3 regions of the Clostridium aquiflavi genome follow, and region 2 is predicted to be linked to each of the others. Evidence: a T-box and tRNA genes for the amino acid it is inferred to sense, from the RefSeq annotation. Region 2 holds a T-box; the other regions hold tRNA genes.
The links. A T-box is a leader RNA that pairs with one kind of tRNA and senses whether it is charged. The one in region 2 lies ahead of trpS (tryptophan--tRNA ligase), so its partner is inferred to be a tRNA-Trp.
Positions count from the first base shown of each region.

Region 1: it encodes a tRNA-Trp, which carries the amino acid that the T-box ahead of trpS (tryptophan--tRNA ligase) is inferred to sense. The anticodon was not compared.
Region 3: it encodes a tRNA-Trp, which carries the amino acid that the T-box ahead of trpS (tryptophan--tRNA ligase) is inferred to sense. The anticodon was not compared.

Region 1 covers NZ_JAVJAN010000003.1:19,016-23,314, forward strand. The annotation lists gene rimI (ribosomal protein S18-alanine N-acetyltransferase) at 1-20, opposite strand, end outside; gene tsaB (tRNA (adenosine(37)-N6)-threonylcarbamoyltransferase complex dimerization subunit type 1 TsaB) at 4-720, opposite strand; gene tsaE (tRNA (adenosine(37)-N6)-threonylcarbamoyltransferase complex ATPase subunit type 1 TsaE) at 717-1,178, opposite strand; gene RGC78_RS01330 (metal ABC transporter substrate-binding protein) at 1,508-2,374, shown strand; tRNA gene RGC78_RS01335 (tRNA-Trp) at 2,425-2,499, shown strand; gene RGC78_RS01340 (DUF4238 domain-containing protein) at 2,861-3,904, shown strand.
Region 2 covers NZ_JAVJAN010000013.1:70,656-74,954, forward strand. The annotation lists gene RGC78_RS06335 (DUF5692 family protein) at 157-1,080, shown strand; gene trpS (tryptophan--tRNA ligase) at 1,208-2,227, opposite strand; T-box leader at 2,280-2,558, opposite strand; gene RGC78_RS06345 (ECF transporter S component) at 2,882-3,472, opposite strand; gene RGC78_RS06350 (hypothetical protein) at 3,614-4,299, opposite strand, start outside.
Region 3 covers NZ_JAVJAN010000003.1:31,841-36,139, reverse strand. The annotation lists gene RGC78_RS01415 (NAD(P)H-dependent flavin oxidoreductase) at 269-1,336, shown strand; tRNA gene RGC78_RS01410 (tRNA-Trp) at 1,784-1,858, opposite strand; gene RGC78_RS01405 (Y-family DNA polymerase) at 2,086-3,312, opposite strand; gene RGC78_RS01400 (hypothetical protein) at 3,407-3,649, opposite strand; gene RGC78_RS01395 (DUF3990 domain-containing protein) at 3,651-4,136, opposite strand; gene RGC78_RS01390 (DUF3791 domain-containing protein) at 4,133-4,299, opposite strand, start outside.

The sequences.
Region 1 (4,299 bases), on a different contig from region 2:
AAACTAGTTGTTAGTTTCACTTTTTAATTTCATCCTTTTTTCATATTCCCTCTCAGCTTGAGGTTTTTTTAAATAAAATGGAGCAGAGTTAGAATCATCATATTCACCATTTTTTAGTTTTAGTAGTCCTAATTCACCCAATGAAGAAGCTCTAACTAAATTAAGATGATTTGGTGGAAAGAAACAATTATTACAATTTTCTAATAGGTATTCCTTTGTATTATTAAGTCCATCACCAATGAACATAACATTTTCTCCTTTTTCATTAAGCATATCAACTAGCTCATTTATATCAAGAGCAGAGTAATCCATTATTTGTTCTAACTTTCCGTTACAAGATTTATATAAGGCAGTATAAACATTGTTTCTTAATGCATCCATTACAGGACAGATTATACCGTTAAATGGAGCAATACTATATGCAAGTGCATCAAGACTAGAAATACTTACATAAGGTTTATTTCCTCCAAAGCTTAATCCTTTAATTGTAGCCATTCCAATTCTTAAACCTGTAAAAGAACCAGGACCTTTAGATACTACAAAGCCATCTATAGAATCAATATCTAAATTACAGTTTTCTAATAAATTTTCTACTAAAGTCATTAATATAGTAGAGTGCTCTTTTTTATTGTTTAAAGTTATTTCTCCTAGTAATTTATCATCTTGAAGTAAAGCAGCAGTTGCAACTTTTGAAGATGAATCTATACTTAGTATAATCATATTTTTAACTCCTTTATATATTCATATTTTTTGCCGTAAGGTGTTAATGTTATCTTTCTATAATTATCACCTTTTTCTAAATCTTTTTCTATATTTATATGAAGAAACTCATCAGGAAGAATATCTTCAATATAATTTGCCCATTCTATGATAGACACACTATCAGAAAAAATATAATCATCAAATCCAATTGCATATATTTCATCAGGATCATTTACTCTATATACATCAAAATGATTTAATTTTAATCTTCCGTCATCATATTCATTTACAATTGTAAATGTAGGGCTTGTAATATCATCTTTTATATCTAAACCAAGAGCAATGCCTTTAGTTATATGAGTTTTACCAGTACCTAAATCTCCTGTTAGACAAATTATATCTCCTGAATTAAGTAATTTTCCTATTTCTATACCTAAGTTAGTAGTTTCATTTATGCTATAAACATTAAATTCCATAAAAAGAACTCCTTTCACTAGCATTTAAACTTAATTTGCTTTTATATTAAAAATTATTGCCATCTTTTTATTTTATCTAATTTCAATTATAAAATCAAAGCTTATAATTTTACTTATAAAAATTAATCTATAATAATATTATATTTAAAGTTAGAATAATAGGGCAAATTAATTAATATAAGTTAAAAAAGTATACAAAAATATACATAATAAATTAAATTTAAATAAATTTTATAATAAAAATATATACATTTAACATATTTAGTTGATATAATATTACTAGAGTTTTATTTGGAAATAATTTATATATATTTTCGGAGGAGATCGATTTGAAAAAGATTACCTTTATTATGATTGTAATAACTCTTACATTTTCTATAGGTATGGGAGTATTTGCGAATCCGTTATTAGCTAATACTGAAAATAATCAAAAAGAAGATAGAGAGAAATATTTAAATATAATGACTGTTAATAAACCACAATATAAAATGGTAAAGAAAATTGTTAATAATAAACACAATGTTCAATACATGATGACAGAAGAAAGAGATATTAATGAATTTAAGTACAATAAAGAGATTATAGAAAATGTATCTAATATGGATCTTTTTATTTATTCTGGAACAAGTTTTGAACCTTGGGCAAATAGTTTTATAGATGAACTTAAAAAGGGTAGTATGGGAATAATTAATTTATCAAGAGGTATGAGGCTTCTAAATTATGGTGGAAATGAATCATCAAAAGAAAACCCTTATTACTTTGAAGGAATAGATTCATATAAGATAGCTTTATACAATATAAAAGCTGCTGTTCAAGATAGAGACCCTAAAAATAGAGATTATTATGAAGAAAACTATAATAATGCTATAAAAGAATTAAATGTTCAAATAGAACCCTATAGTGAAAAAATAAAAGGATTAAAAGATTATACATTCCTAGCTTTAAATGATAATTTTGATTATTTAACTAAAGACTTAGGATTACATGTAGTAAAATTAAACAATTATGAAATATCAGAGTTTATAAAAGTTAATAATTTAGATGAAAAGAAACTAGTTATATTAAAAGATGGTACAGAACAAACTAATATGGATTTATCGAAATACAAAGTGGTGAATTTATGGAAGTATTACGGAAATATGTCTTTTGATGAGCTAATATTATACAACATAAAAGTATTAACAGATTTATTGTAGAAAATAGTTGATTTTTTAATAATCATGTTATATAATAAATACTGTTGTGAAGGGGTATGGCTCAACGGTAGAGTAGTGGTCTCCAAAACCATTGGTTCTGGGTTCAAATCCTAGTGCCCCTGCCAGAAAAGGTCGTAGCACGTTGTGTTGCGGCTTTTATTTTTTTGTCTAAAAATAAATGCTGTAAAGCCAGTGATAGAGCCATCTGACAAGGTGGTTAATATTAACATGTACTAGCTAATACTTATTTGTGAGGGGCAATAAGGGGCAAAAAAAGGGGCAAAGTTGTACGAGCTAGATTTAAAATGTGCTGGAAATTTTAAATTCTTAAAAGATTTTATAGAATTTATTAAAATAAATATAGATATGAATAATTATACTATTTAGTCAACAGTGTTATTAAAGCTGTTGATTTTTTTATTATAACAATTATCAAAGGAATTTATAATTTATATATAGAACTATAAATTATGGAGATGATATAAAATGAGTACTGTAAAAAATCAGCATTATGTGCCCAAATTTTATTTGAGGAACTTCTCTAATAATAATAAAAACATAGGAATGTTTAGATATAAAGATAAAAGTTATATTCCCAATGCTTCTATAAAGAGTGTCGCATATAGCAAATTTTTATATGGAGAAGATGGTGAATTAGAGCATTTACTTAGTAAATTTGAAAGTCAATGGGCAGAAATCATGAGAAAAATTATAAAATTAAATTTTGAGTCTTTAATAGAATTAGACATATTAAAACTTTATGATTTTATATTAATTTCAAAATCAAGGACAAAAAAAGTCGCAGATGAAACTAATTTTGTTTTAAATTATTTGAAAGAATTAATACCAGAGGAAGGAATACATAATTCAAGTTGTAATATGGATAGAGTAGATTTTGAAGAATCTATGAAGATACCAAATTTAATACCAATAACAGCATCATTAGAAAATAACAAATATATGTTTGATTTGGATGCAATTATTTTAGAAAATAAAACAAACTATGATTTTATTACATCTGATTCACCAGTGATATTTTACAATCAACTTTATATTTGGCGTAATTATAAAATAAATTATGGACTAGTTGCAAGTGGTTTACAAATATTTATTCCTTTAAGTCCTAAAAAAGTTTTATGTTTTTATGATTCAGAAGTATATAAATGCTTAAATGAAAGTAATGGTGTAATAAATTTAATATCAAAAAAGCAAATTACTGAAATTAATAAATTAACAGTTTATAATTCATATGATCAATTATTTTTTAGCTGTAATTCTAAGGAAAATTATATAAGTGAATTAGCTAGATATAAGACTTTGGAGAATTTAGAAGAAGTAGTAACAAACTATAAAAATAATAAAGATAATGGAGAGTTAATAAAAATTGGTAAAGATAGTATTCATGAGAAAATTAAATTAGATTTTTTTCAGATAAATAATAAATATAAAACTATTAAATTACCAAATAATTGTGGTGGTTTAAGAAGAACGTATGTTAAAGCACTTGAGTTTTATAAGAAAACTATTTAAATATTGTAATATAAGTTTTAATACTATTAAGATTAATACATGTTAAAAGAGACCGTTATTTCTAAACGGTCTCCATCATTTCTGCTAAGCCATCTAATTTAGATGCTGCTTTTTCTTTTATATTATCTAGGACATGAGTATAGGTATTCATTGTAACTGCAATATTACTATGGCCCATAAGTTTTTGTACTGTTTTTTCTCTTTCTCCAAGTTTATCCTCTCCTTTTTATACCTTAATAGCAAGAGTACAACCAGTTTGCAATTTGTTAATAGCCATAATGTTTACCTCCGTTAATTTGATTTCATATAGGATATATGTGTTTGGAGGAGGAGTTACATGATAAAGGAGAAAATTTTTAAAAAATATTTTTGTAATATATAAAGTTGTAGTCACT
Region 2 (4,299 bases):
AGAATTAGTAGAAATGAACATTAACTCTAAGATTATAAAAAATTTTAAATTTAGTTATAAAGCATTATATAGATGTGTATACTAATATTAGTAAATAATAACAAAATTAGTTATAAAATGCTATAACAATTGTATTTTTACTAAGGGGGATTAATTATGTTTTTTTTTGAAGCACAGCCTTTTTCGAATTGGCTTATGCTATTAACAGTATTCCTAATGTTAATTGTACTTAATGAATTAGGCCGTAGGTTTAAATGGGGTGGACTATTGCTTTTCATTATCTTACCGTTATTTCTTACTTTTGTTGTATGGCCCAAAACTACTAAAGGGACAAGCGTAAATGATTGGTTTCATTATGCTAAAGTATATTCATCACTAGCAGGATGTATTGGTTTCTTTCTAATTAGACATATAAAAGGTGCTAGTAGCAAAAAGTGGGCTTTATGTTTCCCACCATTAATTTTAGCAATCAATATTTGTGAAGCAGTAGCACGTGATTTTCAAATTTACGGACTACATCTTAATAAAGAAGTGTTTGAGGGAATGGTTACTGTAAGCGGTTCTTGGAATGTTATGAATGGGATTGCTGGTATCTTAAATATCATTACAATTACAGGTTGGTTTGGAATCTGTATCAGTAAGGATAAGAGCAAAGATATGTTATGGCCTGATATGCTTTGGTTCTGGATTATAGCATATGATATTTGGAACTTTGCATACACATATAATTGCCTACCTAACCATGCATGGTACTGTGGTATAGCATTACTTTTTGCTCCTACAATTGCCGCTTTCTTTATAAAGAAAGGTGCTTGGTTACAACATCGTGCACAAACACTTGCATTGTGGTGCATGTTTGCAATGACATGTCCTAGTTTCATTGATGAATCTCAATTTGCAGTTAGATCATCACATAATACAACTGCTTTATTTATCGTAAGCTTAGCAGCATTATTATCAAATATCGCAGTATTTGTATACTATATTTATAAGATTAAGAAAACAAAACGTAATCCTATAAAGGGAGAACTTTATACAGATCTTAATAGCTACAAAGAAATTAAATCCTTATCTGAATAATATTATAATTAGGTGGCTGTATCAAATTTATTTTGATACAGCCACCTAATTAAATATTTATTTAGATTTTTTAAAATAATTCTGTCTATACTCTTTTTATTGATTTTTCATTTAAAATCTGAACTCTCTAATATTTAAAGTATTCTATTCCTATTGCTTCTCTAACTTCTGAAAGAGTATTTGCTGCTATATTTCTGGCATTATCACTTCCATTTTTTAAAACATCATATACATATGCTATATCTCTTTTAAATTCTTTTCTTTTATTTCTTATTGGTTCAAGTTCTGCTTGAAGTATTTCATTTAAATACTTCTTTACTTTTATATCACCTAAACCACCTCTCTTATAATGTTCTTTCATCTCTTCTAACTTAATCTTATCATTACAAAATGCATCTAAATATGTAAAAACAGTATTATTATTTACTTCACCTGGATCCTCTACCTTAATATGATTTGGATCTGTATACATAGACATAATCTTGTTTTTTATTATATCTGGTTCATCTGATAGATATATTGCATTATTTAACGACTTACTCATTTTATTCTTCCCATCAATTCCTGGTAATCTTCCTAATCCCTCCTTTGAAAGTACTGCTCTTGGCTCTATTAATATATCCTTTTTATAAATTGAGTTAAAACTTCTTACTATTTCCCTAGTTTGCTCAATCATAGGAAGTTGATCTTCTCCAACTGGAACAACATCTGCCTTAAAAGCTGTAATATCTGCTGCTTGACTTACAGGATAAATAAGAAATCCAGTTGGAATACTTACATTAAAATCTTTTTCTTTAATTTCACTTTTAACTGTTGGATTTCTTTCTAACCTTGAAACTGTAACTAAATTTAAATAATGCATAGTTAATTCATTAAGCTCTGGGATTTGAGATTGAATGAAAATTGTAGATTTTGATGGATCTATTCCAATTGCCAAATAATCTAATGCAACCTCTATTAAACTTTTCCTGATTTTTTCTGGATTTCGTGCATTATCAGTTAATGCTTGTTGATCTGCTATCATTATATAGTTATTATACAAACCACAATTTTGTAACTGAACTCTATTCATTAAAGACCCTACATAATGTCCAATATGCAATTTTCCTGTTGGTCTATCTCCTGTTAAAATTATTTCTTTTTTCATAAAACTCACTCCTTGATTTAATTTTATTAAACAAAAAAACTCCGTCCTAAATTAATAGGACGGAGATAATATCCGTGTTGCCACCTAAATTGTGTAATAAAAAATAATTGTAAGCAAACCCTAATTTTTTATAATTACACCACTCAAAATCAAGTACTAACATACTCTATCTGCTATAAGGTGCAGCACACCATTCCGATACTCTCTAACTATGATTTCTCTTTATTCCTCTGAGGCCCATTCATTAAATCTCTTCTTACTAGGATTTCACCGTCCCTAGCTCTCTTTATTGAAGCTTAATCTAATTACTCTTCCTCTTCATCAGATTATTAATATATTTTTTACTATTATAATTTTATTTTTCTAAATTGTCAATGATATCTACTTCAAGTACATCCCTATTCTTTATTATAGTGATAAACCGCTAGTACAACAAAAAAAGTCCTAATATATAGACTATTTTTTTAGTTAAAAGTTCTTTGTTATACTTAATAAATAAAAGTGTAAATTATATTCTCATTGTTGAAACTACCTCTGCCTTTCTTTAATTTATTATATTATATAATACTTATTATTCTATTAAAACACGCCAATAAAATTTAGTAGTAACTCGTACTATAAATATAAGTTACTACTTTTTTATTAATTAATGCTTTAATCATTTAATAGTAATCCTGACTTTATTAAAATTGGTCTTATTGCATTATATATAAAACTAACTAAAACCACAGATACTACTGCATTAATAAATGTAGTCACTGCACTTAGTTTTGCTAAAACAGAGGCCATTTGTTGAGGTTGACCTAATATATATTGTTTATAAAAATATCCAACTATAGGATCAAATACAACATTAAATGCTAAACCACAAATTGCAGCAATTGTACTCCATTTAAATATATATTGTTTATCACTGCTACTATCAATTTTTGCATATCTATGTGCTATGACTCCTGTTATTAAACCTATACAAAATTTTAATACAAAAGTTTTTGGTGCACCTAAAATATATACAGGATCAAGTATATCTGCTATTGTCATTCCAATAGCTCCTGCAAATCCACCATACCATCCGCCAAGAAGTAATGCTGCAAGTACACAAAAAGCATTTCCTATATGCAATGAAGTAGCATCTCCCCCTGGTACTGGAATTTTAATTTGAAGAAATGTAAATGATACAAAACATAATGCTGCAAGTATAGCTGTTTGTATTAGTTTCATAATCTTTTTATTCTTATTTTCCATATAATTATCTCCCCTTGTAATTTATATCTTACTTTCAAAATACTGCAAAATAATTATATTACTCAAAGAGATTTATTGCAATTGTATGGATACAAGTCTTTCAAGTAAAATTCTTTATTAATCTTCCATTCTTCATATAATTTAATTTTTCTTAATTAAATTTACTATATGCTGAAATATTCTTATCATAATATTATTGGATTTATTTGATACTTCCATATATTCTACATTTAAAATTTCATTTTCTAATTTAACAAGCTTATTTTCTTCTTCACCTGAATCTTCATGATTTTCTAAATAATTCCCTTCAAATTGTTTATCTATTACCAGCTCTAATACCTCACATAATTTTTGTTGTTCCTCTTTTACAGATTCATCTGAATGTTTACTACCTTCATCAACTAAATCATCTATCTCTTCATTATATTTACCTAATTTATGGTTTTCTTCTTTTATAAATTCAGTATAATAAATATTATCACCTTTAAATTTATTACCTATTATTCCATTATGACCTCTCATCTGACCTTCTCCACCTTTTCCACCTTTTCCACCCTTAAAGTAAATATCACCTATAGCAACTTCCACTTTGAAATCATTAGAATTTATAAAATTACCACCATCCCCACCGTCATTTCCTAATATATTTTCATTATTAAAATAAACTCCAGAATTTCCACCATCTCCGCCTTTAGCTTGTACACAATTATCAATTTTTATTTTAACTTTTTTTAACTTTTCATCTAACTCACTTTCTGAAATTGAAATACAATCCCCACCTTTTCCACCCTTAGAAATAACATTTTTACACTTGGAGCTAATACTTC
Region 3 (4,299 bases), on a different contig from region 2:
TCCCTCCTCGGCTATTGGTATTTATATAATCAGGAAAATTTAAATTTTATTTAACTCTTCCTGGCTACACTATTATATTATCCAATATAGATATATATATTCTTGGTAATTAAATGTACTTATAGAATATAATACAAAATAAATTTATTATTACACTATAATCTAATATTTAAGGGTTGTTAATATATAACTTTTAAATTATAATATAATAAATACTTTGATAATCAAAATGTTTAACAATCAAATTTGTTTGAAAGGATAAATGAATATGAAATTTAATTCACTTAAAATAAGTAATTTAATAGCAAACCTTCCAATAATACAAGGTGGAATGGGAATAGGCGTGTCCGCTTCAAAGCTTGCATCAGCGGTTGCTAATGCTGGAGGAATAGGTATTATTTCTTCTGCTCAATTAGGCTATAAAGATTCTAATTTTAATAAAGATGCTTTAGGTTCAAATTTAAATGCATTAAAAGAACATATAATAACTGCTAAAAAGAATGCTCCTAATGGAATAATTGGAGTTAATATAATGGTTGCAAGCAGCAACTATGCTGAATATGTAAAAACAGCTATTAATGCTGGTATTGATTTAATAATATCTGGTGCTGGTTTACCTACTATGCTACCTAAAATAGCAAAAGATTCAAAAGTAAAACTTGCACCTATAGTTTCATCATTAAAGTCTGCAAAGGTAATCTTAAAATTATGGGATAGACATGATAATATAGCTCCAGATTTAGTTATTATAGAAGGTCCTAAAGCAGGTGGACATTTAGGATTTAAAGAAGAAGAACTAAAAAATGATAATATAAATTTTGATGACACTATAATTCAAATAATTGAAGAAACAAAAAAATATAGTGAAAAATATAATAAGGAAATTCCTGTAATAGTAGCTGGTGGTGTTTATGACGGCTATGATATTGCTAAATATCTTAAACTAGGTGCTAATGGTGTCCAAATGGCTACACGATTTGTTGCTACTTACGAATGCGATGCGTCACAAGAATTTAAAGATGCATATATTAATTGTTCAAAAGAAGATATAGATATTGTTAAAAGTCCTGTTGGAATGCCTGGCAGAGCTATAAAAAATGATTTCATAAAAAAGACTTTAACAGGTAGAGAAAATATAACTAGTTGCTATAATTGTTTAACTCCTTGTGATCCTAAAACAACACCTTATTGCATAAGTAAAGCACTTATGAATGCTGTTAATGGAAACATTAATGAAGGACTTATCTTCTGTGGAGAAAACGCAAGTAGAATTGATAAAATGATGTCTGTTAAAGAACTTATGACTGAATTAGAAGAAGAATTGAGAAAAGCTTAATATAATCTATTCACATTTTATTGATATATTCATAGGTAAAGTTGTATAAATTAATTAAACTTATCCATAATAAAATAAATATATTCTCATTTTAACCTAAATATATAAGATTTTAATAATTACCCTTATTTTTAATTTTATTTGATAATCCTCAAGGTTAAGTTAAAATACAACTTTGCTTATTATATATAATAGTAAAAATTATCTATTTAATTATTTACTTTTTAAAAGATATTGATATTAAAAAAATCACTTAATATCAATATCTTTTTTTATTTAATTTTGGCTCTGTTTTAGCACAGTGTTGATATGTGCATAAGCACAGTGGGCCGAGTAATTAAACTTAGGAATGACACTTTACCTATTGCATATATCAACACACATTTAAAACGGAGTATTAATTTTAAATATAAAAAAAGCTAGAATTTATATTCTAGCTTTTTCTTATGGCAGGGGCACTAGGATTTGAACCCAGAACCAATGGTTTTGGAGACCACTACTCTACCGTTGAGCCATACCCCTAAGTCGTTTTTAATTTTAACATGAATACCATATTTATGTCAACAAGATTTAAAAAATAACTTAATAGTAAAATTAAACTTATCTTCTTTTTTTATACTTATTAAATTTAAAATTCTAAGATAAAATACATAAAATATAATTTTCAACTTTTAACTAATAATAAAACATTATCTTATCTAATTATATTAAATTTATTCATAACATAATTAGTTTATATTTTTATTTAATCAGTATTTATTTATATCATCTTTTAAATTTATTGCAGACGAATTTAATAATTCAGATCTAACTATAGACTCCTTACCATATTTTTTTCTTATCATATCCATTGTAATATCTAGACTCTTCTGTTTTTCATTATTTTTAAAATCAAAAAGACTAGGCTGATAATACTTATTATCACACAATTTAGTAAGTCTAACTCCTAATAAACGTATTTTTTCTCCTTTATAACATTCATAAAAAGCTTTTTTTATTCCTTTAAAAATTTCCATAGTATTATCTGTATAGTTACTTAAAACCTTTTGATGAGAATATAATATAAAATTATTAGTTTTTATGCTTACAGTAATAATAGAACATAAATTTTTACTTTCTCTAAGCCTTCTTGAAACATTTTCTGTAAGAGAAAGTAGGATTTTCAAAGCTTCTTCAGTATTATCAACATCCTTAGAAAGAGTCGTAGAATTTCCTATTCCTTTTATTTTTAAAGATTCTGATTCAACTAACTCAGAATTATCTATTCCATTAGCATATTCATATATAAGTTTTCCATGTGAATGCATTTTTTCAATTAAAAAATTAACATCTAAATTAGCTAGTTCTCCTATTGTCTTAATATTTAATTTAGCTAATTTCAATTTAGTAGATTTACCAACCATAAATAATTCTCCAACTGGAAGTGGCCACATTTTTTGTTTAATTTCATTTTTAAATAAAGTGTGTATTGAATTCTTAGGTTTAAAGTCACTTGCCATCTTAGCTAATAATTTATTTGTTGATATTCCTATATTACAGTTAAACCCAAGCTCTGAACTTATCCTGTTTTTGATATTTACAGACATCATATTATAATTACCTTTATAATGAGTACAGTCCATAAAACATTCATCAATACTATATCTTTCTATCTTAGGAGAATACTCCTTTAATATTTTTACCATTTCATTGCTAAGTTTAAAGTACCAACTATGATCTGGCGGATATATAACTAAATTAGGACATTTCTTTTTAGCTTCATATAAACTCTCACCTGTCTTTACTCCTAGCTTCTTGGCTGGTATTGATGCTGCTAAAACAACACCATGACGTTTTTCCTCATCCCCACCTATAGCTGATGGTATTTTTCTTATGTCTATATTGCTACCTTCATTTAAAAGTTTAAGTGCTGTCCAAGAAAGATATGCAGAATTAACATCTATATGAAAAATTAATTTATCACTTCTACCCAATATATCTACACTCCCTAAATGTATTCTTACTTCACTATAATTTTATACGAACATTAGTTCTATTGTAAAGTAAAAAAATAAATCTTTATTTAATAAACTAATTAAATAAAGATTTATTTTGTTTTTCTTCTTTTAAGCTTTCATATATATAAGTAGCACCTTCATGCCAAAGCTTAGTTTCTTCATTCTCTAAGTCAGAGTAAACCTTGGAATTATATACTTCCATTAAAGCATCTTCCAAGCTATTATGTTCTGTTTCAATGATCATACCTGTAACTTTTGCAACCTTAAAAGGAATAAATACATGTACATTTTCTTGAGTAATTTCAGGTAAAGACATACTATACCTCCTCTTTTCCAATAAACTTTAATGAATTAATTGCTTCTTCTGTATGAAAAGATATTTGATCTGCTAACTTATAAGTTCTAAGTTCTCTTATTGCAGATTCCATATCCATAAATCTATTTTCAAAAGCATTTAAACAAACATAAACTCTATCATCTGCTACTTGTCCTTCTACTATATCAAATTCATGTCTATATTTTAAATTCAATCTATTATCAATAACAAAATTTAACCATTCCTCACAAGCTTCATTAAATCTCTTAATTTTTAGAATTTTACTTTCTAATACTTTATCGTCAATCTCATAAATATTTAATATACCATATTCTGAGTTTTCTCTATTTTTCTTAATACTTGCCCATTTACATGCCTGTTCTTTACTAGTTGTAGTATAAAATCCATTTCCAAAATCTAAAGTTCTATTAGCTTTTATTATTTTAGGATCAGTAACAACTACATTACTACCATGATATAAAATCACAGCTCATACCCCCTATTTCTTAAAAATATCTCTATCTCTTCTAATATATATTCTTTTCCTTGAGTATGAAGCATATCATATCCATTTATTATAAATCCAAGTGCACCACTTGCTTTAAATAAATTAGCAACATCTTTTCCAGACATAGAATGTTTAATTTTAA